Regions from separate parts of the Cytobacillus sp. FSL H8-0458 genome, predicted to be linked through region 3. Evidence: riboswitches for the same ligand, from Rfam matches in the RefSeq annotation. Region 3 holds a riboswitch; each other region holds the start of a gene.
The links. Region 3 has a riboswitch for thiamine pyrophosphate ahead of tenA (thiaminase II). Riboswitches for the same ligand answer to the same signal wherever they lie in the genome.

Region 1: linked by a shared signal. The riboswitch ahead of NYE23_RS13355 (ABC transporter substrate-binding protein) and the one ahead of tenA (thiaminase II) in region 3 are both predicted to bind thiamine pyrophosphate.
Region 2: linked by a shared signal. The riboswitch ahead of NYE23_RS14470 (YkoF family thiamine/hydroxymethylpyrimidine-binding protein) and the one ahead of tenA (thiaminase II) in region 3 are both predicted to bind thiamine pyrophosphate.

What each region holds. Positions count from the first base shown of each region.
Region 1 covers NZ_JBBOBR010000001.1:2,740,662-2,748,590, forward strand. The annotation lists gene treC (alpha,alpha-phosphotrehalase) at 1-294, opposite strand, end outside; gene NYE23_RS13330 (glycoside hydrolase family 13 protein) at 346-2,016, opposite strand; gene treP (PTS system trehalose-specific EIIBC component) at 2,107-3,510, opposite strand; gene tatA (twin-arginine translocase TatA/TatE family subunit) at 3,796-3,969, opposite strand; gene NYE23_RS13345 (NAD-dependent deacylase) at 4,093-4,806, opposite strand; gene NYE23_RS13350 (YkvA family protein) at 4,954-5,367, shown strand; TPP riboswitch at 5,441-5,549, shown strand; gene NYE23_RS13355 (ABC transporter substrate-binding protein) at 5,658-6,662, shown strand; gene NYE23_RS13360 (thiamine-binding protein) at 6,677-6,970, shown strand; gene NYE23_RS13365 (ABC transporter permease) at 6,967-7,734, shown strand; gene NYE23_RS13370 (ABC transporter ATP-binding protein) at 7,731-7,929, shown strand, end outside.
Region 2 covers NZ_JBBOBR010000001.1:2,962,713-2,970,641, reverse strand. The annotation lists gene NYE23_RS14480 (ABC transporter ATP-binding protein) at 1-499, opposite strand, end outside; gene NYE23_RS14475 (ECF transporter S component) at 483-1,079, opposite strand; gene NYE23_RS14470 (YkoF family thiamine/hydroxymethylpyrimidine-binding protein) at 1,081-1,686, opposite strand; TPP riboswitch at 2,066-2,167, opposite strand; gene NYE23_RS14465 (Cof-type HAD-IIB family hydrolase) at 2,394-3,260, shown strand; gene NYE23_RS14460 (coproporphyrinogen III oxidase) at 3,515-5,029, shown strand; gene NYE23_RS14455 (long-chain fatty acid--CoA ligase) at 5,177-6,799, shown strand; gene NYE23_RS14450 (enoyl-CoA hydratase) at 7,049-7,840, shown strand.
Region 3 covers NZ_JBBOBR010000001.1:3,754,048-3,761,976, reverse strand. The annotation lists gene NYE23_RS18860 (GNAT family N-acetyltransferase) at 1-112, opposite strand, end outside; gene NYE23_RS18855 (hypothetical protein) at 256-393, shown strand; gene NYE23_RS18850 (TVP38/TMEM64 family protein) at 922-1,653, shown strand; gene NYE23_RS18845 (PaaI family thioesterase) at 1,711-2,082, opposite strand; gene NYE23_RS18840 (alpha-hydroxy-acid oxidizing protein) at 2,256-3,365, shown strand; gene NYE23_RS18835 (DUF302 domain-containing protein) at 3,470-3,853, shown strand; TPP riboswitch at 3,923-4,039, shown strand; gene thiW (energy coupling factor transporter S component ThiW) at 4,154-4,642, shown strand; TPP riboswitch at 4,779-4,881, shown strand; gene tenA (thiaminase II) at 4,941-5,633, shown strand; partial or broken gene NYE23_RS18820 (DUF1287 domain-containing protein) at 5,654-6,174, opposite strand; gene NYE23_RS18815 (TIM barrel protein) at 6,464-7,297, shown strand; gene NYE23_RS18810 (DUF6843 domain-containing protein) at 7,429-7,929, shown strand, end outside.

The DNA of each region.
Region 1 (7,929 bases), 1.0 Mb from region 3:
ATCCATAATGATTTTTATATCCCGATTATGGGCTTCTTCAAGGAGCTTATCAAAATCTGCCATTGTTCCATATTCTTCATGGATGCTGAAATAATCGCTAATGTCATATCCGTTATCACGCTGTGGAGATTTATAAATGGGTGTCAGCCAGACGACGTCCACACCTAATTCTTTTAAGTAATCAAGCTTGGCAATAATTCCAGGAATGTCTCCCACTCCATTTCCTGTCGTGTCGTTAAAGCTTTTCGGATAAATTTGATATACTACTGCTTTTTTCCACCACGGTTGTTTCATTTAGAATCACCCTGTTTTAGTTTTTTTGAGATTATGCCTTTCTTTTAGCTGTTAAAAGAGAAGCACCTGAGTTTCATATGGACGAAGTTTAATTGTTCTGCTGATTTGTATATCACTATAATTCCCAATCAGCGGTTCGAATTTTTTCTCCTGGATGTCTGCAGGGAGTTCTGCTTCAGTGTTTCCGCCATAGAAGTTGCACATGACAAGAAGAATCTGATTGTCCAGTGTTCTTGTATAGGCGTAGACTTCGGGATGGTGATCAAGTATAAGGTTATACTTTCCATAAATAATAATTTCATTTTTCTTCCTGAGTTCAATAAGCTTTTTATAATAATGAAAAACAGAGTCAGGGTTTTTCATGGCCTTTTCGACATTAATGTCTTTATAGTTAGGATTTACTTTTATCCATGGGGTCCCTTTCGTAAATCCTCCGTGTCTGGAGGAATCCCATTGCATTGGTGTCCTTGCATTGTCACGCCCTTTTGCAAAGATGGCCTCCAGTGCCTTTTCCTCTGTCCAGCCATCGTTAAGAGCTTCTTTATAAAAGTTAAGTGTTTCTATATCTCTGTATTCATCAATGCTTGAGTAACGGACATTTGTCATTCCAATTTCTTCGCCCTGATAAATATATGGAGTTCCCTTCATCATATGCAGCAATGTTGCCAGCATCTTTGCTGACTTATCGCAATACTCTCCATCATTCCCGAATCTTGAAACAGAGCGCGGCTGATCATGATTATTGAAGTAAAGACTGTTCCAGCCAACCTCATCCAGTTCATTTTGCCATTTTGTCAGATTTGTTTTTAAGTCAAATAGATCGAGGGGTTTAAGATCCCATTTGCCATTTGGCCCGTTATCCAGGCTAACATGTTCAAACTGGAAGACCATATTCAGCTCATTGCGTGATTCTCCTGTATACTGCCTGGCCCACTCAGGATTAACACCAGGCATTTCACCGACAGTCATAACATCATACTTCGAAATTGCCTTTTCATTCATCTCCTGCAGGTATTCATGAATTTTTGGGCCGTTTCGATAATACTTGCTTCCAGAAGCATATTTCTTCCCGGGCTTTGGTTCACCATCAGGAAGTCCCTCCACTTTGGATATAAAGTTGACCACATCCATTCTGAATCCATCAATCCCTTTTTCAAGCCACCAGGTCATCATGTCGTATATTTCTGTTCTCAGTTTCGGATTCTCCCAGTTTAGATCAGGCTGTTTTTTTGAAAACAGATGCAAATAATATTCTCCTGTACTTTCGTCAAGCTCCCAGGCAGATCCGCCGAAATTGCTGCCCCAGTTATTCGGCTCTTTTCCATTCTTTCCTTCACGCCATATATAGTAATCCCTGTATGGATTATCTTTCGATTTCCTTGCTTCTGAAAACCAGATATGCTCGTCTGAACTATGGTTCACCACCAGGTCCATAATGAGTTTGATGCCTCTTTTATGCAGCTCCCCAAGAAGCTGTTCCCAATCCTTCATTGTTCCAAACTCACGCATAATATCCTGATAATCACTGATATCATAGCCATTATCATCATTTGGTGATTTATAAACTGGAGAAAGCCAGACCACATCTATTCCAAGCTCTTTCAAGTAATCAAGCCTTGAGATAATTCCCTGTAAATCTCCTATTCCATCTCCATTGCTGTCCATGAAGCTCCGAGGGTAGATCTGGTAAACCACACTTTCTTTCCACCATTGCTTCTTCATCATCCGACCTCCGGTATAATTAAATTTTGAGCAAGCCTAAAAATGGCGATACCATGGAATCATAGAATCCCATGGCATCAATCATTTTATTTAAGCTTTTTTAAATTTCGAGAAAGCTAAAGTTAATAAAAAAGGCACAACTAGTGCGATTCCCATTCCGATAAAGAAAGCACCCCAGTTTTCCGCAAAGATGGAGAAAAATGCCGGCAAGCCTCCTACACCTATCGACGGTGCCTTAACTCCATTAATAGTGATGAATATGCCTGCAACAGCTGATCCAATAATTGCTGCAAAGAACGGGTATTTAAAGCGAAGATTAACACCAAACATCGCCGGCTCCGTTACGCCCAGCCAAGCTGAAATTGAAGAAGTGAGCGCAAGCCCTTTCAGCTTTTCGTTCCCTTTGCTTAACAGCATCATGGCAAAAGCGGCTGAACCCTGTGCAATATTGGACAATGCCACCATCGGCCATAAAAACGTGCCGCCAATGCTGCCGATTAGCTGCAGATCAACTGCCAGGAATGTATGATGCATGCCAGTGATAACTAAAGGTGCATATAATCCTCCGTATATCAAGCCTCCAAGGGCTGGAACAGCATCAAAGATTCCGACAACCCCATTTGTAATCCAGCTGCCGATCGTGAATGTAATGGGTCCAATGGCAATAAAAGAAAGAAATCCAGTAACTAGTAAAGCGATTGGCGCGACAGTCAGAAGCTGAAAAGCATCAGGAATTCTTTTTCGAAGAAATACTTCTATCTTAGCCAAAACATATGAAGCAAATAATACAGGCAATACCTGGCCCTGGTAACCTACCTTTTCAATTTCAAGACCAAATAAATTCCACTTCGGAACTTCCTCTGCTGCACCATAGCCCCATGCATTTAAAAGATCCGGGTGCACCAGCATCAAACCAAGCACCATACCAAGAAGCGGACTGCCGCCAAACCGGTTTACAGCACTCCATCCAATCAGGCCTGGAAGGAATACGAAAGCAGTATTGGCAATCAGATTAATGATGCTCGCCAGATCAGCCCAGTTTGTATAAACTTCAACAAACGACTTATCATCGAAGAAAATATCCGGTGCTGTCATAATGTTGTTGATTCCCATCAGCAAACCAGCTGTTACGATAGCCGGGAGGATTGGAATAAAAATATCCGCCAGTGTTTTAATTCCGCGCTGTAGGGGATTTAAGTTTTCGGCAGCTGCACTTTTGGTCTCTTCTTTTGACGATTCGCCAATTCCGGTTGCATCTGTCATTTCTTTATATACTTTATCAACGAGGCCTTGTCCGATCACAACCTGGAATTGTCCATTGGTGGAAAATGAACCTTTTACAATATCAATATCTTCGAGCTTTTCTTTGTTGACTTTTCCTTCATCTTTTAACGCAAAACGCAGCCGTGTAACACAATGAGTGGCCGCAGCGATATTATCACTGCCCCCGACAGCTTCTACGATTTGCTCTGCTGACTCTTTATTTGTAGCCATTCTTCCCTCTCCTCCTGTTACCGTTTTCATATTAAAGAAAGAAACAGTTATAAGGTCCTTATTTATCGTTCTCGATTTTTATAAATCTATCCATTATACAAGAACCAACTTGTATATACATGAACTGTTTACGCTTTCATTCTATCTTGTATATACATGTTAGTCAACCATTTTTTCTTTCCCCTCTCTTCTATACCCATTCCATCGCTTCGGAAGCCAGAAAACAAAAAAACCGGCTTCGAGACTAATTTGTCTTCAAAGCCGGTCCTAAACCAATCGAATAGGTTATTTCCTTTTATCATCGTCATCATCTTTTGTGAGTTCACGGGTAGATTTCTTAAATTCTTTTAAGGTCTCCCCGAACGCTTTCCCTATTTCAGGAAGTTTCTTAGGGCCAAAAATAATCAGAGCCAGAACCAGGATGAGAATTAAACCTGGAATACCGATGTTTGATAACATGCTGAACACTCCTTATATATCATATCGCTTGAGGCAGTAGTAATCATGTTCATTGTCCATTATAGTGGATTGATTAAAAAAATCATAGCATGAGAGCTATTTTCATGAATTCGCGTTTTTCGACTATTTAAAGGCTCTATCAAGTTCATCCAGCACTTCACCAATTTTGCGTTCATGGATCACTTCATCAGCATAAATGTCGAAATCCGTAGGTTCCATATTAATAATCACTAGTTTTGCTCCGTTTTGTTTGGCTATCAGCGGAAACTGATTTGCAGGTGTTACAGTCAAGGATGATCCCAGAACAATAAAAAGTTCTGCCTTTTCTGTTTCATCTGCTGCGAAATCCAAAGCCTCCTCAGGAAGCATTTCCCCAAACAGAACTACTGAAGGACGGAGCACACCCCCGCAATTACATTGGAATTGTCCATGTAAATACCCCTCGCTCGGGAACTCTTTTTTACATTTCTGGCAATGGAGTGTCTGCAAATTCCCATGGAGCTCTGATATTTTTTTACTTCCCGCCAGTCCATGAAATCCATCCACATTCTGGGTGATAATGCTCTTAATAATATCTCTCTTTTCCCAATCTGCAAGTATATAGTGCCCTTGATGGGGAGTGCACTCCTTAAGCCCGATTACCCTGTGCCGATAAAATTCTATAAACTCGTTCACATTTTCATTTAACGCGTCTGTACTGGCTATTTTTCCGGGATCTTTCCCATTCCATAATCCATTATTGGCAGACCTGAAATCAGGCAGTCTGCTTTCCGTCGACATTCCTGCTCCAGTTAATATTACTGTATAATTAGATTCCTTCAGCCATTTCTCAAGCATAGATATCAGCTCCCCATTAGGTTTTGTCACAGGTTAAATTTGATTTCCATTTATTTCTCCTACTCAAATGTTTATGTCATGTCAGGTATGCGGTAAATACTAGATTATAACTGTTTATGCGAATTATCAAATATAGGAGTGATAGCTATGCCTGAAATAGAAACGAAAGATTATAAGGACGGCTATAAAAAATTTTCTTCCAGGGCCAAACGTTATGCTGAGGACCCTGAAAAAACAAAAGGACTGCTAAAAAAGGCTACACTTAAAGCAGATAAAAACAAATCTTCATTAAGTGATATATGGGAAAAGTTTCAGCTTCTAATCGATTTAGTTAAGGCATGGTCTAAAGGCGATTACCGGCATATTTCAAAAAAGTCGATTATCTTTATTATTGCTACCATACTATACTTTGTTTCCCCTATAGATCTTGTTCCTGACTTTTTAATAGGAATGGGAATCTTAGATGATGCAGCAGTCCTTGGTTTTGCCGTCAGCCAAATTACAGGTGAACTTGAAAAATTCAAAATCTGGAAAGAGAGCAGGACCATTGAGATGAAATAAATATTTTCTGTCCATTTTGATATTATTTGCTATAATAATGATGGAAAGTATTTATGCCTTCAAAATTAAATAGCAAGAAATGTAGGGGAACCGGTATGCCGGTTGAGACTTCATCATTAAGATGCTGACCCTTTGAACCTGATCTGGCTCATACCAGCGTAGGGAACATATTCTTAAACATACTAAATGTTTTTATATGCGCCCTGGTTTATACCGGGGCGTTTTTATTTTTTAAGGGCAGACTATCATTAACTTTCCTTATTACATAAAGGTTTTTAGGAGGATTACTTATGAAAAAGTGGATTGCAGCTATCTGTTCACTGCTGCTTCTTTCAGGCTGTGCCGGTAATGGAACGGATAATCAGACTGGAAGCAAAGATGCAGACAGCAAACAAGATTTGAAAAAAGTTACTGTTGTATTGGATTGGACACCCAATACCAACCATACCGGCTTGTATGCCGCAAAGGACAAAGGATATTTTAAAGAAGAAGGACTCGATGTCGAAATTATAATGCCAGGTGAAGCAGGTTCAGATCAATTGACTGCATCAGGCAAGGCTGATTTCGGTGTCAGCTATCAGGAAAGCATCACGGAAGCACGTGTACAGGGCGTTCCCCTTGTTTCTATAGCAGCTGTAATACAGCATAATACTTCCGGTTTTGCATCACCTGCTGAAAAAAATATTAAATCGCCGAAAGACTTTGAAGGAAAAACTTATGGCGGCTGGGGAGCTCCTGTAGAAAAATCGGTAATAGACTCCCTAATGAAAAAGGAAAACGCCGATGTTGATAAGGTCTCAATCGTTAACATGGGGAATGCTGACTTTTTTACAGCTGTTAAAAGAGATATAGACTTCGCATGGATTTATTACGGATGGACAGGTGTAGAAGCAGAACTTCGGGGGGAAAAGATTAATATGGTCTATCTTACTGACTACTCAGAAAAACTGGATTACTACACGCCCGTTCTCGCGACCAGCGAAAAAATGATTGCAGATGATCCGGATACTGTCAAAGCATTTGTAAAAGCAGCAGCCAAAGGGTATGAATTTGCAATCGAGCAGCCTGGCGAAGCAGCAGATATTTTGTTAAAGAATGCTCCGGACCTGGACAGCGAATTGGTCAAAAAGAGCCAGGAATGGCTATCACCCCGCTATCAGGATGATGCTTCAAAATGGGGTGAACAAAAGCTTGAGGTCTGGGAAAACTATGCAGACTGGATGCATGAAAATGGTCTTTTAGATAAAGAATTAGATGCCGGCAAAGCATTTACAAATGACTTCCTGCCGGAATAAGGAGAGTTTATTAAATGGCAAACGCACTTGTAAGCATTCAAATCATACCAAAAACAAAAGATGGGGAAAATGTTATACCATACGTTGATGAAGCAATCAGCATTATTCAGCAATCCGGTGTTAAGTACGAAGTGCATCCCCTGGAAACAACGATGGAAGGCGATTTAGAACATTTATTGAAAATCATTGCTGATATGAACAGAAAAATGATTGAAAAAGGAAGCAGCAATGTTATCTCACAGGTTAAAATTCTGTATCAGCCGGACGGAATTGAAATGAGTGATTTAACGGAGAAATACCGTCCATGAATAATGTATTTAGAAAAGGGTGGAGGCCGGCTGCGGTTCTCCTCCTTTTATTCATTCTTTGGGAGGTGGCGGTAAATCTGGCAAAAGTCCCTGCTTGGCTCCTGCCTCCCCCGACAGATATCATTCAGGAGGCGGCTTTGGGCTGGGAGGGCTTCCGCCCGCATCTTCAATCGACAGTCCTGCTTTCACTATGGGGGTTTGCCATTGGCACTGCCACCGGATTGCTTACAGCTGTTATATTGCACTTATTACCTTTTATAAGGGAGTCTGTTTACCCGCTTCTCATCCTTTCACAGAATGTGCCAATAATTGTTCTGGCGCCTTTACTGGTTGTATGGTTTGGATTTGGCATACTTCCAAAACTTATTGTCATTACACTGGTATGCTTCTTCCCCATTACTGTTGCAGCATTGGATGGATTTCGGCAAACTCCAGGAGAACTCAGGCATTATATGCTGATGGCTGGAGCCGGCAGAGGACAGCTGTTTTGGAAGCTGGAGCTTCCCCATTCCCTTCCATCTTTATTTTCCGGGCTAAAGATCTCTGCAACCTATAGTGTGATGGGTGCTGTAATATCTGAATGGCTCGGAGCTAAAGCTGGAATAGGGGTTTATATGACTCTAGCCTCTTCATCATTTCGGACAGACCGTGTTTTTGTAGCCATACTTGCGATTATGCTGTTAAGTTTGCTGCTTTTTGGAGGTATATTACTGTCAGAACGTTTGCTTATTAAATGGAAGTCCAGGGAGAGTGGCAGGAAATGATACAACTATCGGTTAATTCTCTAACGAAAAGTTTTGATTCAAATCAGGTTTTAAGCAATTTGAGTTTTCAAGTAAATGAAGGAGAGTTTGTTTCAATTCTAGGTCCATCAGGCAGCGGAAAGAGCACCATCTTTAACCTGATTGGCGGGATGCTCCTGCCTGATGAAGGGTCCATAACACTTCGGAATGAAGAGA
Region 2 (7,929 bases), 790 kb from region 3:
TTAATGATAAAACACATGCCAGTGCAAGCTTTTGCTTTTGGCCCCCGGAAAGGCTGTGGATTGGGGCATGTTTATATGGCAAAAGATGAACAAGCTCCAATGCTTCATCAATCTTACTCTCGATTTCTTCATGCGGCGTTTTCAAATTCTCAAGTCCAAATGCCAGCTCATCCTCGACTGTGGTCATGCAAAATTGGCTTTCAGGGTCCTGAAATACAATCCCAATGTGCTGATTAATTTCACCAGGGCCGAATTCCTCCAGTCTCCTTCCCTTGAATAAAATGCTCCCATCCAATTCGCCATCAACGGCCTCCGGATACAATTTATTTAAGCAGAAAGCTAGTGTGCTTTTTCCCGATCCGCTGGGGCCCAATAGTAGCACTGCTTCCCCTGGATAAAGGCTGAATTGCACATTTTTAAAGATAGGTTTCTCCACATCTTCATATCTGAAGGAAAGCTGTTCAGTTTTTAATATGTGCCGGTTATGCTGTAATGCCATTTTCCGATTTTCCCCTTTTCAGCTCTTTTCCAATAGGAAAGCTGTTTAATGCCCCAGTTTTTGCAAGGCTTTCGCTCAGCCATTTGCCCAGCAATCCAGCTAGTAAAGCACCGCTGATCAGCCTCACAAAAAACATAGCAGTTACATAACCGGGTGAGAGGGCCGCATAGCCGGAAATGAAGTAGCCCCAAATAAAGCTTGTAACAGAAGAGCCCATGCCGGCAGCAATTAACACCCATGTCCGGTAATTATTCCATTTCGCGGCCGCAAAAACAGCTTCCGCTCCAATCCCCTGAATCATGCCAGACAAAATCAGGCGGGGACCGACTGCATTGCCGATCATGACTTCAATCGCTGCAGCGATGGTTTCCGATAAGAAAGCTGCCCCGGGTTTTCTGATTATGTACGCTGCGAGAATTGAAACAATAAACCAAATGCCAAAAATAAGATCATAGCCAATTAAGCCGAACATTGCATATAGCACGTTGCCAAATTGCATGAATACCAGGTATACAACTGCAAACACGACAGCGAGTACAGACAAAACAATGACTTCACGAAGCTTCCACTTTTCAAGCATATTATTCAGTCTCCTTTTTGGATGGACTATTGGCAGACATATTCACCGTCATAACAATATGCGCAGAATTGCTTTTCTTACAGTTTTCAAAAGCATCCTCAAGTGTTTTAAAAACAGAGTGTGCATCCCCATCTAATCTTGAAGCATAATGCACCCCTTTAGTAAAAGTTCCCTGATTCTTTGCAAGCTCGACCTGGTCCATAATGACATTCATGTAATCAGGAATCCCCATCGGATAAAGGGCGAACTGGACCGCGACTTCCTGGCTGATCCCTGCTGCTGATTCTTCATTTGCCCGTTCCTCATTCTCAGCAAGATAAGCATCTCCTGCAGTATCACCGGGACATCCATTTGAAAAAGTGCCGTTAAATACTACATGGTCTCCATGCTTAACTGTTTCAAGATAAATAGCTTTGACCACATCGAAAACATGATTAGATCTGCCTCGCACACAGGTGCTCACATCATCTGTTTCCATCCATACCTTGCTCGTGTCCACTTCTTTTAGAGCTGATAAAATAACATCAGCAAACCTGTCAGTCATGGGGTAAATCGAAAACCTGCACCCTGTAATTTCACTTGTTCCGCATAGAAAATTTTCCTGCATTTTTTCATCCTCCTATTTAAGTTTTAATGAAAGGCTATTTTCGCAAAGTTGTTGCTTTTTGTATCTTATTTACTGAGTTGATTGGAGCGGAAGGTGCGAGATTCTCAAAAATGCATTCGCATTTTCTTCGTGCGGTGTTTTCCGAGGAAGCTTATTCAACCTCCTGCGGGAGTTGCGGGACAGGTGAGACCCCGCAGACGCGAAGCGTCGAGGAGGCTCACCGCCCGCCCCGCGGAAAGCGAGCAGCCTGGAGCGGAAATCAACGGACAACATTAATATGCCAAAAACAACAATTTATACGAAAAGAGCCTAATGAAAATAAAAAACTGCATTCCCATAAGGAAATGCAGTTGAATGTTATCAATACACTATAAATGATAGCCGTTCACCTGCACTTCCCCACGCTGGTATTATCCAGATCGGGTGATAAGAGTCAGAACGGATTGTTCTTCTCAGCCAAAAAGCTCCCCTAGTGCAAAACTTTGATATGCAGTTTTAATGACTCCATCTTAATACGGAGCAAACAAAATGTAAATGAATAATTTATCATTTTTTATATCAAATGATCGGAAAATCAGACAATAGCCGTCATTAAGCAGTAAGCTATGAAAATATTTCCGCATTGTCCATGTTATGTTCTAATCAAGTCCTTTCCTTCATAAAAGTGTAATAGGACAATTTTACACCGAGAATAGGGGGCAAATTGGATGATATACAGAATGCTTGCTTTAAACATAGACGGAACACTACTCCAATCAAATGGAAGACTTCATAAATCAACAAAAGAAGCGATAGAATATGTTCAGCAAAAGGGAATTTATGTAACACTTGTCACTTCCAGAAGCTTTCCATCCGCGAAAAAAGTGGCTAAAGCATTGAAAATCAATTCTTTGCTGGTCACACACAGGGGGGCATATATTGCAGCCTCCCAGGAAAAACCGATATTTGTAAAAAGGATTCAGGAAGATGAAACGTTTGAAATCGTGCGCCTGCTTGAAGGCTTTACCTGTCAAATCAGGCTGGTGCACGAAAAATATTCCCTTGCCAACAAAACGAAGCTCAATACCAATATGCTTGCTAAAACTGTTTTTACAACCGGCGATCCCATTTTTTTTTCCCAGCAATTTGTGGATTCATTAAGTGACACCATATTAGATGAGCCGGTCACACCGCCGAAAATTGAAGTGTACTTTGAAGATAAAGAAGACCTTGAGGATGCTAAGACAGCCATTTGGGGCATGTTTGAAAATGTAGAAGTCATTAAACTGAATGATCTGAGGATGGACATTGTTCCTTCAGGAGTTTCAAAGCTGAATGGTTTGCTTTATTTATGTGAACATCTTGGAATTTCCAGAAACCAAATGGTCGTCATAGGAGATTCTGAAGATGATCTGGAAATGATTGAAGCCGCCGGTCTGGGTGTGGCAATGGGCAATGCCCCGGCAGATGTAAAAAAGGCAGCAGACTGGCTGACACGATCTAATGACCAGAGCGGTGTAAGCTACATGGTTAAAGAACATTTCCGCAAACAGCATCCAATTGACTTCCTGAAGAAAATGAATCTGTTAAAATAAAATTGAATGAAAGAGAGTCGGTCAGGCAGATCGGCTCTCTTTTTTGATTTAGGGCAATGGATAAAGAGAAAGATAGAAAAAGAGTGAATTAAATAAAGCGATCCAAAGTATTCACTTCCCTGATATTGACCTTGTTTCCCCATTTCTGTACACTAAAAGGAGTTTGTCAACATCAATTATAAAGACTCTGCAGCTGCCATCAGTGAGATGAAACACCGGCAGATTATTATATTTTCTAAAAAAAGGTGATAGATTTGAACATTTCAATTTTAGGCATACAGGATGAACGATTCCATCGGCCGCTTCGGCTGATTGGGAACCTCTTTTTTGAAGAATGTGAAGTGGTGCTGGGTGAGAATTCTGCAGCAGATCTGACAATTTCTTTTCAGATTGAGCGAGGACAACACATTAAAGCTGCTGCAGAGCTTACTGATAAAGACAGCAGACATCTTACAGCCAATTTTGAAAAAAATTTCGTTCCGGCTGAGTCAGAAAAAGAGAATTTTAAACAAGTGAAGAATGCTGTATCACATGTATATCTGACTGTTTTGCAGGAATGGACGGGCATTACCCAGAAGTGGGGAATTCTAACGGGGGTACGTCCTACAAAATTGCTTCACCGTGCCATGCAGAATCAGACACCTCTCCAGGAAGCTCATCAGCAGCTGAAGGAGGAGTACTTGATTACAGATGAAAAAATCCAGCTTATGCAGAATATTGTAGACCGGCAGCTTGCTGTTGTGCCAGATCTTTATGACTTGAAAAATGAGGTAAGCATATATATTGGCATTCCTTTCTGCCCGACAAAGTGCGCGTATTGTACTTTTCCCGCATATGCAATTAATGGCAGGCAGGGTTCTGTTAACTCATTTCTTGGCGGCCTTCATTTTGAAATGCGCAAAATTGGTAATTGGCTGAAAGAAAATAATGTAAAAATCACTACTGTCTATTATGGTGGAGGGACTCCGACAAGCATTACGGCAGAAGAGATGGATATGCTTTATGAGGAAATGTATGAATCTTTTCCAGATGTAGAAAACATTAGAGAGGTCACTGTGGAAGCAGGCCGTCCTGATACGATCACACCTGAAAAGCTTGAAGTGCTGAAAAAATGGAATATTGATCGTATCAGCATCAATCCTCAGTCCTATATTCAGGAGACCTTGAAAGCAATAGGCCGTCACCATACAGTAGAAGAAACCGTGGATAAATTCCATTTGGCCCGTAATATGGGGATGAACAACATCAATATGGATTTGATCATTGGACTGCCTGGAGAAGGAGTGCGGGAATTTGCGCATACTCTGGATGAAACAGAGAAATTAATGCCGGAATCCCTTACAGTTCATACTTTATCTTTTAAACGAGCTTCGGAAATGACAAAGAACAAGCAAAAATATAAAGTTGCTGACCGGGAAGAAATTGAAAAAATGATGGATATGGCTGAGGATTGGACAAAAGAGCATAACTACTATCCTTATTATCTTTACCGTCAGAAAAATATTCTCGGCAATCTTGAAAATGTCGGTTATGCCCTTCCAAATCAGGAAAGCATCTATAACATCATGATAATGGAAGAACAGCAGACAATTATCGGGCTTGGCTGCGGGGCTTCCAGTAAGTTCATTGATCCCGAGACAGGAAAAATCACTCATTTTGCAAACCCGAAGGATCCAAAATCGTATAATGACAGTTTTGAACATTATGCAGATGAGAAATTGAAAATATTAAAAGAGCTATTTAATAAACACGAATCCCTTGCCGAATAGGCGGGGATTTTTATTTTAAATATATTTTAGAAAATTAAGAAAAATATTAAAGGAATTCCTGAAAATTAAGAGAATGAATTAGGTAAAAGATCATAGAACTCTATAATTCTAAATGTAAGCGTTTTCTAAAAAGGGGGAATTGTAATGATGATGCAGACACCTTTGACTATGACGCAAATGATCAAGCGGGCAGAAAAGTATTTTCCAAAGAAAACGGTCGTTTCAAGAACGGCCGGCGGAATTCAGAGATTTACATATAAGGAGATTGCAGAACGGACCAGAAAGCTGGCAGAAAGCCTGCAAAAGCTGGGAGTAGATAGAGGGGATAAGGTCGGGACACTGGCATGGAACCATCATCGCCACCTGGAAGCTTATTTCGCCATACCCTGCAGCGGAGCCGTTCTCCACACGATTAATATCCGTCTTTCACCTCAGCATATTACATATATTATTAACCATGCAGAAGATAAAGTGCTGCTTATCGATCCTGACATTGTACCGCTGATTGAGAAGGTTAAGGATGAATTGAAGACGGTAAAGGCGTTCATTATTATGACAGATGAAGAAGAATTGCCGGAGACGTCTCTTTCGCCGGTATACCACTATGAAACGCTTATCAATGAAGCAAGCGGTGCCTATGAATATCCTGATGATCTGGATGAAAATTTACCAGCGGGAATGTGCTATACCTCAGCAACTACAGGCAACCCTAAAGGTGTAGTCTATTCCCACAGAGGCATTGTTCTCCACAGTATGGCACTTGGGATGGCAGACAGTGCAGCGGTAAGTGAGAAAGATATCGCTCTTCCGGTAGTGCCGATGTTCCATGTAAACGCATGGGGGCTGCCGTTTGCTGCTGTCTGGTTTGGAACCGCTCTTGTATTGCCGGGGCCATATTTTACACCGAAACTTCTGGCAGAACTTATTCAAACTGAAAAAGTTACCATAACAGCCGGAGTGCCGACAATCTGGCTCGGATTATTAAAAGAACTCGATGAAAATAAATATGATATGAGCTCACTTCGATCGGTTTTGTGTGGAGGTTCGGCAGCGCCAAAAGGCATGATTAAAGCCTTCGAGCAAAAGCACAAAATTCCATTCATGCATGCATATGGAATGACTGAAACAAGCCCGCTTGTTGTTATTTCGACTTTAAAAAGCTATCAGGAAGAGCTATCTGCCGAAGAGAAGCTGGACATAAAAGCCAAACAGGGCATTCTTGTACCTGGGCTGGAAATGAAGATTGCCGGCAAGGATGGGGAAGCAGCATGGGATGGGAAGGAAATGGGGGAACTCGCCATAAGAGGGCCATGGATTGCTTCTGAATATTATAAAGATGAGCGGACCAATGAAGCATTCCGTGATGGCTGGCTCTACACGGGAGATGTCGTAACCATTGATGAAGAAGGATTTATGAAAATCGTTGACCGGACAAAAGATTTAATTAAAAGCGGAGGGGAGTGGATTTCTTCCGTTGATATCGAAAATGTCTTAATGGCTCATGAATCAGTATTTGAGGCAGCGGTTGTTGCTGTCCCGCATGAGCAATGGCAGGAGAGGCCGGTGGCATGCGTGGTTCTGAAAGAGCCATTTAAAGGGCAAACCACAAAAGAAGAGCTTTATGAATTCCTGAAGCCGCAATTTGCAAAATGGTGGCTTCCGGATGAAATACTTTTCTTTGAGGAAATACCAAAAACCTCTGTAGGGAAATTTCTCAAAATGGCTTTAAGAGACCAGGTCCAAAAAGAATATACAGGACAGGCAAAGTAAATAAGAGTCAAGTGCAGCATCCTTCAGTGGATGCTGCTTTTTAAATTCTTCAAGTTTAAAAAATAGCTAAACAAGCTGCGTCAACCCACCGGAAAGATACCGTTTATTCTGCTAAAGTGAAAATAAGATGGATGGATTTTCAAAGCCGTGACAAACAAGTGACAAAATTATAAATTTTTAGATAAAACACTTTTTAAATATAATAATACTCTTTATAATAAAAGAAGCTTATTAAGGAGGAGAAGTATTTTGACAACAGATTTTGTAACTGATACTGTCAGCGTGCAGCTTGATGGCCGTGTGGCAACGGTTGAGATGAACAGGCCGGAATCATTGAATGCATTGAATGTGGAAATGCTGAAAGGGCTCTTGACTTCCATGAAAGATATTGGCCAAATGGATGAGATCGATATTGTTGTATTGAAAGGAAGGGGCCGCGCATTTTCCTCAGGCGGGGATATTAAAACAATGCTTTTGGAAACTAATGAAAGCGATTTCCCGGATGTGATGGATTGCATTAGCGAGCTGGCTGTAACTCTTTATAGCATGCCAAAGCTGACCATAAGTGCTGTAACAGGGGCAGCTGCCGGTTTGGGGCTAAGCCTGGCTCTTGCCACTGATTATATATTGGCAGACAAGAACAGCAAGCTTGCCATGAATTTTATTGGAATCGGCTTAATTCCTGACGGAGGGGCTCATTTCTTCCTGCAGCAGCGCATTGGTGAAGATAAAGCGAAGCATTTAATCTGGGAAGGAAAAGTGCTGACTGCAGATGAAGCTTTGCAATTGGGGTTGATTCACGAAATAGCAGAAGCTGATTTAAGCACAGCAGTTGATGCAAAATTAAGCCAATGGCTGAACAGACCGACAGAAGCAATGATTAAGACAAAGAAAATTCTTGCTGATAAAAACCGGCCGCTCCTGCTGAAAGTGCTTGAGCTCGAAAAGCTCGGCCAGTATAAAATGCGGCAAACAGAAGATCACAAAGAAGGAATCCAGGCCTTTATTGAAAAAAGGAAGCCTGTGTTTAAGGGGAAATAAGGATCCACAGAAGAAAAGCAAAGAGCTGAGCCCTTTGCTTTTCTTAACCAGAATGTACATCATTGAACTCAGATAACTGTCTAGCTCCA
Region 3 (7,929 bases):
CTAGCGGGAATTTGAAATGAGCACCGCTCCACTGGACCAATAATTCCGGTGTACTAATCCAGCTGATGAGCAAATCGAAGTCTTTTTCTGTAAAAGGTTCTAATTTTAACATGTGAATCTCCTTATTATTAATCATCTGATTGTGCTGTTTTTATCTATTTTACAGAGTTCAGGAAAAATCCTTCTAAATTATGCTTTAAATAATAATAATGAGCACATATTAATTTAAAGAACTATAAGGAAGGAGCAAAAGAAATGACCAGAAGAGATGAGAAAAATAAAAAACAGGCACAAGGTCCAAAAGAGGAGAGGGAGCTTGTCAATGAGTTTGGAAAATATAAGGGGGATCAGCCGGTACCGCAGCCTAAGGATTATGATGAGATAGAGTATTAGAAAAAGCAGGATAATACCTGCTTATTTTAAAAGGTAAGAAAGTATAAAATTTTGAACGTCGATAACTGTCTAGCTCCAGCGCCTACACCCTCGAGGTTACAAGCCGAGCCTCCCAAAAAGGCAAAGGACGCTTTCCGTGAGGCTCTTCTCGTGCATGAGGCCCCCAGTACAAGGAAGGCCTCGTCAGCATAAACATCGCACGACCGAAAGCGGCAGCTTTTGGGAGGATGGGGGTCAAGCAGACGTTGCCACAGGACGTGGCGTTCTTAGTCTGTGTTCATTCGTGGGCAAGGCGCTTGCGCTTTTCTTATCTAAGTCCCTAGCCTTAGATTATTTTAATGCTGAGGGAGCTTAATCCTTCTTGTATTCTTTTTTAAACTATAATTAAGAAGAGCAAGAAGGGGAAAATGTATGAATGGAAAAATTGAAGTTAGTTTGCATGGGCTTATCATTTTAATATCGTTGTATATATTGTTTAATTTTATGCCGACACTTTTGCCTGCTTATAAATGAGTTATTATAACAGGCATGGCTGCCATATTAGTGATGGATTTTTACTTTACTTCTGCAGGCAGGCTATCCCGATTGAAATACAGCAGACTGGCACTGATTTATATGTTCAGTCTGCTGTTAATCGTTTTTATTACCTTTTATTTAACAAAGATACTCGTTCTGAATGATGCCTATGGGCTCGAGAGTATACTGAGGGAATATGAAGCGGAGGGAAAGCTCATCTTTTTCCTGATTTGCTTTTTACAGCCCATACTTTTGCCGCTTCCTGAAGCCGTCACACTGCCTGCAGGTAGTGCCGTTTTCGGTCCTGGTGCCGCTGCCTTTCTTGGATTCACAGGTACACTTTCGGGGATTATTGTCATGTTCTGGATTGCAAGGATAGGGGGATTAAAGCTGGTATCGAGGCTTATAAAGGAGCGGCATCTGGACAAATACCAACAATACATGGAGAGAAATGAAAACACCATACTAGTACTGCTTTTTGTTATTCCAATATTGCCGGATGAGATCATTTGTGTTGGAGCAGGAATGGGTGGTGTTTCATTTAAAAGGTTCCTGGGAATTGCGTCTATATCCAAAATAGCAACTTCTTCGCTGCTGGCTTACTCTCTTTCATTCGCCAATGCACTATCTTTATCTGGCTTACAGCTGTTATTTGTTGTTTCGGTTGCGATAGGAGTATTTTACAGTGTTTTTCACTTTTATAAAAGAAGAAAAGAAGCTATTAGGATTTTCCGTAAGCTTTAAATGGTTCCTCCTATCGCTGTCAGCGAAACTATTCAGGCAACGATAGGATTAATCACTCTAAATAGTAACGAAAATCCCCGATGCTTTGGCAACTACCTGGTCCTGATCGTTATAAATCAGGCAATCCGTGTGGCTGAGGCTTCTTCCTCTTTTCAGAAGGTGAGCATCGGCAACAAGATATTCACCTGTGGCCCCCTTTAAGAAACTGACCTTCAAATCAGCGGTGACCACGGATTGCATCTGGTTTTCATCCGGCTCGAAAATATTCCCCATCGCTACATCTGCCAGAGTGGAAATGATCCCTCCATGCACCAGTCCGGCGCTGTTAATAAAGAGCGGCTGGATGGGCAAAGTGACTTTCATATGGCTTTCACTGATTCTTTCGTAATGGAATTTCAGAAACTCATCAAAAGGCTGTTTGATTAGCATTTGCTACACTCCAATTTCATTAAGTTTAAAATGGTTATTCCCGATTTATTGTGGAATCCCTGCTTATTGAGGCTAATTTGCAGAGGAGGGGCTCGAAAATTATTACATGGTTTCAAATAACCTAAAAAGATGATATTATTTTCAATAAATTCAAAAAAAGGCGGGGCTGGATGATGGCAAAAGTAGAGAATATTAGTTTCGCAGAGAACTTTCCTATTTCATTTAAGGAACTGGAAGAAGAAGCAGAGAAAGTAATGGGAGCAGGCGGATTTGGCTATGTCCAATCAGGAGCAGGCGGGGAAGAAACGTTGAAAAAGAATATCGAATCCTTTGCAAAATACTCAATTGTTCCGAGAATGCTGAGGGATGTTTCAGTGCCGGATATAAGTGTGAATTTATTTGGTGAAACGTATCCTTATCCAGTATTCCTTGCGCCGATTGGAATGCAGCGGCTTGAACACAGTGAGGGTGAGCTGGCATCTGCCCGGGCGGCAGCTTCGTTCGGAGTTCCTTTTATCCAGAGCACAGTATCCAGTTATTCCATTGAAGAAATCGCAAAGGCAACAGGCTCGAGTCCAAAATGGTTCCAATTATATTGGTCCAATTATGAAGAAGCATCCTTCAGTATGGTTCGCCGTGCAGAGGAAGCAGGGTATGAGGCAATTGTGTTAACGGTTGATACGGTGATGATGGGATGGAGGGAAGCTGATTTAAGAAACAATTTTTCCCCATTAAAGCTTGGCTATGGAAAAGCAAATTATGAAAGCGATCCAGTCTTTATGGGGTCTCTCCAGGACGGCGATGTCGTACAGGGGATCCTTGATAATATTCATCATCCAACATTAAGCTGGGAGCATATTGCCAGATTAAAAGAGAAAACCAGCCTGCCAATTTTATTAAAGGGCATCCTCCACCCGGAAGATGCCAGGCTGGCCATTGAAAGAGGGATAGACGGAATCATTGTCTCCAATCATGGCGGCAGACAGCTTGATGGAGTGATTGCGGCGATTGATGCGCTTGAACCGATTGCGAAGGAAGTTAAAGGCCGGATTCCAGTATTGTTTGACAGCGGCATTCGCCGAGGTTCAGATGTGGTTAAAGCTCTGGCACTGGGAGCTGACGCCGTTTGTCTGGGGCGGCCGTATGTGTACGGCTTGGCCGTTGGCGGGCAGGATGGAGTTGAAAAAGTGCTTGCCAACTTCATAGAAGAAACAAAAGTGTCGCTTTCTCTGGCAGGGGTGGGGAGCTTAAAGGATATTGCTGGTCTGCAGTTAATTCGATAAAGCTTTCTTAAAAAAAGCGTGGCTTGTTGACAGCGGAGCATGTGTTTAATAGTATACCTATAGGGGTACATAATTGATATGCCAATACTAAAGGAGATGCAGTCATGTTCGATTACACAGCTGAAACCGAAAAATCAATTGAAGAAGCGATATTCTCACTGGAAGGAAGTCTGAAGGACGAAAAGTTCGGAGTTCTATGGCAGTTTAATGTTCAGGAGAAGCTGCAGGAAAAAGGCTTGGAATATAACGAGGCATTCCATGTGTTAGAGGTATGTAATCCGGATGAAGCACATCGCGTTTTAACACAGAATAAAATGGCCGGCTACTTCCTGCCTTGTAAAATTGTCGTCTATGAAGACAAGGGCAAAACGAAAATTGGGATGCCTAAGCCGACTAGTATGATTGAGCTAATCAATGACGAATCTGTTCAAAGCTTCGCAGCAGAAATTGAAGAGCGCTTAATCCAGTGCATCAAGAAAAGTTTATAAGCTAAAAGATTGATGACAGTGCCGTGATAATTTGTTAAGCTTGAGACAGCTTATCAAATTAAATATCTATGTAACTACTAGGGGTGCCCCGAAATGTGCGGGCTGAGAGGAAAGCGCTTATAGCTTTCCGACTCTTATGGACCTGATCTGGTTAATGCCAGCGGAGGGAAGTAGGATTTGACAATTGTCGATTCATATACTTAAACCATGCCGGGTCCTTTGTGGGGATCTGGCATTTTTTGTATACATACTTCTTATCCTGATAAGCAATCAGGCTGCCCTTTTAGAAAGGAGGTTTAGATGAGCAGAACCCGATTGTTAACTACGATGGCTTTATTTACGGCGATTGGGACACTGGGATCCCATTTACTCTGGTTCCCGGCTGGTATAGCGAAGGCCTATCCGGTCCAGCATGCGGTAAATGTATTGGCAGCGGTGACCCTTGGACCCCTGCCTGCAGCAGCAGTCGCTTTTATGATTGCTTTGCTGCGTAATTTGCTTGGTTTCGGGACGCTGCTTGCGTTTCCAGGCGGCATGATCGGTGCGTTTTTGGCTGGTGTCCTTTATTTGAAGTTCGGACGGAAAATATGGGCTGCCGCTGGAGAGGTGGTGGGCACCGGCATAATCGGTGCATTGTTTGCCGTTCCATTCGCAAAGTTTCTTATGGGCAGTGCAGCTGGTGCATTCTTCTTTGTGCCGCCGTTTCTGGTCAGCAGCATTGCCGGTGCGACGATAGGCTGGATGGTGTTAGCGAAGGTTAAAGAGAAGAATTTGGTTCAGAATATGTGATGATTTTGGGCTGGAGAAGTAAGATAAGTAAGCCGATTAGGGGAGAGCATCATAACAATCTGGCTTTATGAGCGAAATTTACGATTTATGAGCGAAAAACCACAAGTGAAAAATTGGTAAAAAACAAAAAACGTTAGAAAACTGCTAGGGGCGCTACGGCTGAGATAAGGAGCTTTCTCCTTTGTCCCTTGGAACCTGATCTGGATAATTCCAGCGCAGGGAAGCGGTGAGGACCTCAATCTATATCCTCATGCTTTTTCCCCGGCAGCTTCTGAATTTAATAAGGAGGCTATTTTTTATGACTTTTTCAGAGATTCTGCGCAAGGAAAATGAAGATTTGTTTAAACTGATATTTGAGCACCCGTTTGTCCAGGGGATCGGGAGAGGGGATGTGCCGAAAGAGGCACTGGCCCATTACATTAAAGCAGATTTTGAGTATTTGAATGCGTTCATGCATATTTATGGGATTGCCATTTCAAAGTCTGCAGAGCGAAAGGATATTGCTTATTTTAATCAGCAAATAGAATTCGTATTGAACAGCGAAGTGCATCCCCATCATAATTTTTGCCAGCAGATTGGCGTGGATTACGAAGCATTGCAGGGATATCCGCTCCCGCCAACAGCTGATCATTATGTAAAGCATATGATGTATCATGCCCACACAGGCGGCATGGGTGAAATCCTAGCTGCATTATTGCCTTGTCCATGGACTTATTGGGAAATTGGGCTTGAGCTCATGAAGCAATATGAGCCAGATGAGAACCATCCGTTTTATCCGTGGATCTCTTTTTATGCAAATCTTAGAGTCGAAGCTGTGACCATGAATATGAGAAACCGTTTGGATGAGCTTGCTGATGCGGCATCACCGGAAGATAGGCAGCGAATGAAGGATGCTTTCCGAAAAAGCTGCCAGCTGGAGCTTGGCTTCTGGGAGATGGCTTATACCTGCGAAGAGTGGCCGGCGGGCAATCCTGCAGCAGTAGTAAAATAAGAAAAACGCCTGCATCTGCTTTATGGCAGTGCAGGCGTTTTTTCAAAATCCCATCTGTAGTGAGCGGTAATGGGAGTCTTAAAAGAAGATAGTTTTACTTCTGCTGCAAATGGTGTGGAGTTATGTATAACGTATGGAATGCCATCTTTCGTCCGTTTATCAGATATGATTGCCACATGGTCGAATTTAGGAGAAAGGAAAACCACAATGTCACCCGGCTGCCATTGCTGAAGGTTCTTAACATCTCCTGGAATCAGGTCTGTTGTTAATGACTTTGCGAAGCGGCTAAAAAAGACATTCTGGTTTGGCACCTCCTGAAATCAATGTTCGGATCCGGCTTGCCCTGGACTCTTGAATACAAGTCCGTATTCTCAGCGATATCCTGATCAATAAGATCCTTTATGGTTACATCAGCCCCCTGGAAACCCCTCCAAATCACATCTGTACAGACACCTTCGCCATCGGGCGGATAGCCTCCCGCATAGTAAGCACTTTTATATGGAGTGCGCTGTTCCACTTCTTTTCTGGCTGTCAGGACCATATCAAGTGGTTCAGCAATGCCGTTTTGATTTAAATCAGCCTGTGAGTAATCAGAAGGCACCACAACTTTCTTTGCAAAAGGGTTTCCAAAATGAATGCCGGTGGAATCCAAAATGATTCCGCTCCGGAAAAAAAGAATGAATAATAACAGTACTCCGATTATGGAAGCCAACACTTTTCTAATCATAAAAGTCTCCTCTTGTATTTTAATGATTAGACGGTGTGATTTTCCAATAAGTTACATGGGTTATGATAAGATTGATATAAGAATGCGTATGAGGGGAGATATCATGGTCCATCGAATAGGGTTATCGGGAAGCGTCATTTTGTCAGACAGCAAGCTGTTTCATAAACTTTTTAAAAGTTATTTGCCGCATATTGAGATAGGCGAATTTCAAGATGAAGAATCCTTTCATAGCTTTATTGAATTACTGGGCAAAACAAACAAAAGCTTTGGTCTTCATTCGCCTCTTTTCCGGGGAAAAAGCAAATACGATCTGCTGGAAAAGGTCAGTATGAATCCAGAGGAAGCATGGATCCAGTTTGAGGAGGAAGTAGAAAGGGTGTCCCGGCTTAGGGCTGAATACATATTGGTGCACTTTCCTTACTTTAAAAAGGAAACAAGTGGGTACCCGGCAGAGATCATTGAGGAGGGACTCAAGAAACTCAGTGCTCTTCAGAGAAAATATGGGATTATGATTGTGTGTGAACCTAAATTGGGATTCAAGCAATCGCCCGCAGGAATTCAATATCTTGACTGTTTTTCTGTAGAGACATGGAGGAAATACGGACTAGGCCTATGTATTGATATCGGGGATTATATAATGGCCGCAGGCGGGAAGGCCATAAATTATATAGAAAAATGGACCGAGTTTGTGAAAGTCGTTCATTTACATAATGTTGAATACCAGGGTGATAAATATATTTGGGTGCCTGTGCATCCATCTCATGAGAATGATGGCAGTCATCATAAAATTAAGAAGCTGATGGATCTTTTAGCAAAGGAATGTGAGGATGTATTTTTTGTCATGGAGTACACACCACACACGAACCCTCCGGAAGAAGAGGTGGAAGAAGGAATCAGGTGGGCAATAGAGGTGATTGAGGAAGGGTCTGCTAGTTAGGGCACAGCCTGGCATAATTTCGAGCAGGTTGAAAATGATAGGTTATTATAGTGAGTATGGGAATAATTATGTAAATATGCTATGATATATGTGAAGTTATTCACAATAAAAAGAGGAGGTTCATTTATCCTATGCTGGGATCAAAAATTAAAACGGCCCTGCAGGCTTCCATTCTTTTTACCTTTGGATTTTGGCTTCTCTTTTTCTTTTCAGAAGGGGAACTGTTTTCTTTTTTTCTGATTGTGGTTTTTTTGTACTGCCTTTTCGGAAATGTGATATATGGTGTTCCAGTTTCGATGCTTTCCGAGTTACTTACTAGAAATCTAGCAGTTTGGCGGTTTCCTGCTGCTGCTTTGATACATACTTTTTTGGCTGCAGTCACTTATTTTATTATGGAAGGGTTTGCTTTCTGCGCATTTATTTCTGCGGTCCTTTTCTTTTTAGTGGACGAGTGGCGGAAATGGGACCGCGAGATGCCAGGTGGCAGGAAGGTTACTTTGAATGCAGCAGGTTTCCTCGTTGCTTGCCTGCTGCCGGCAGGGTTCTTTTGGATGCTCCAGCATGCAGATCTGGAAGAAAAAACTCATGATCTTTATCTGATTCCAAAAGGGTATGCCGGTCAGGTGAGAATT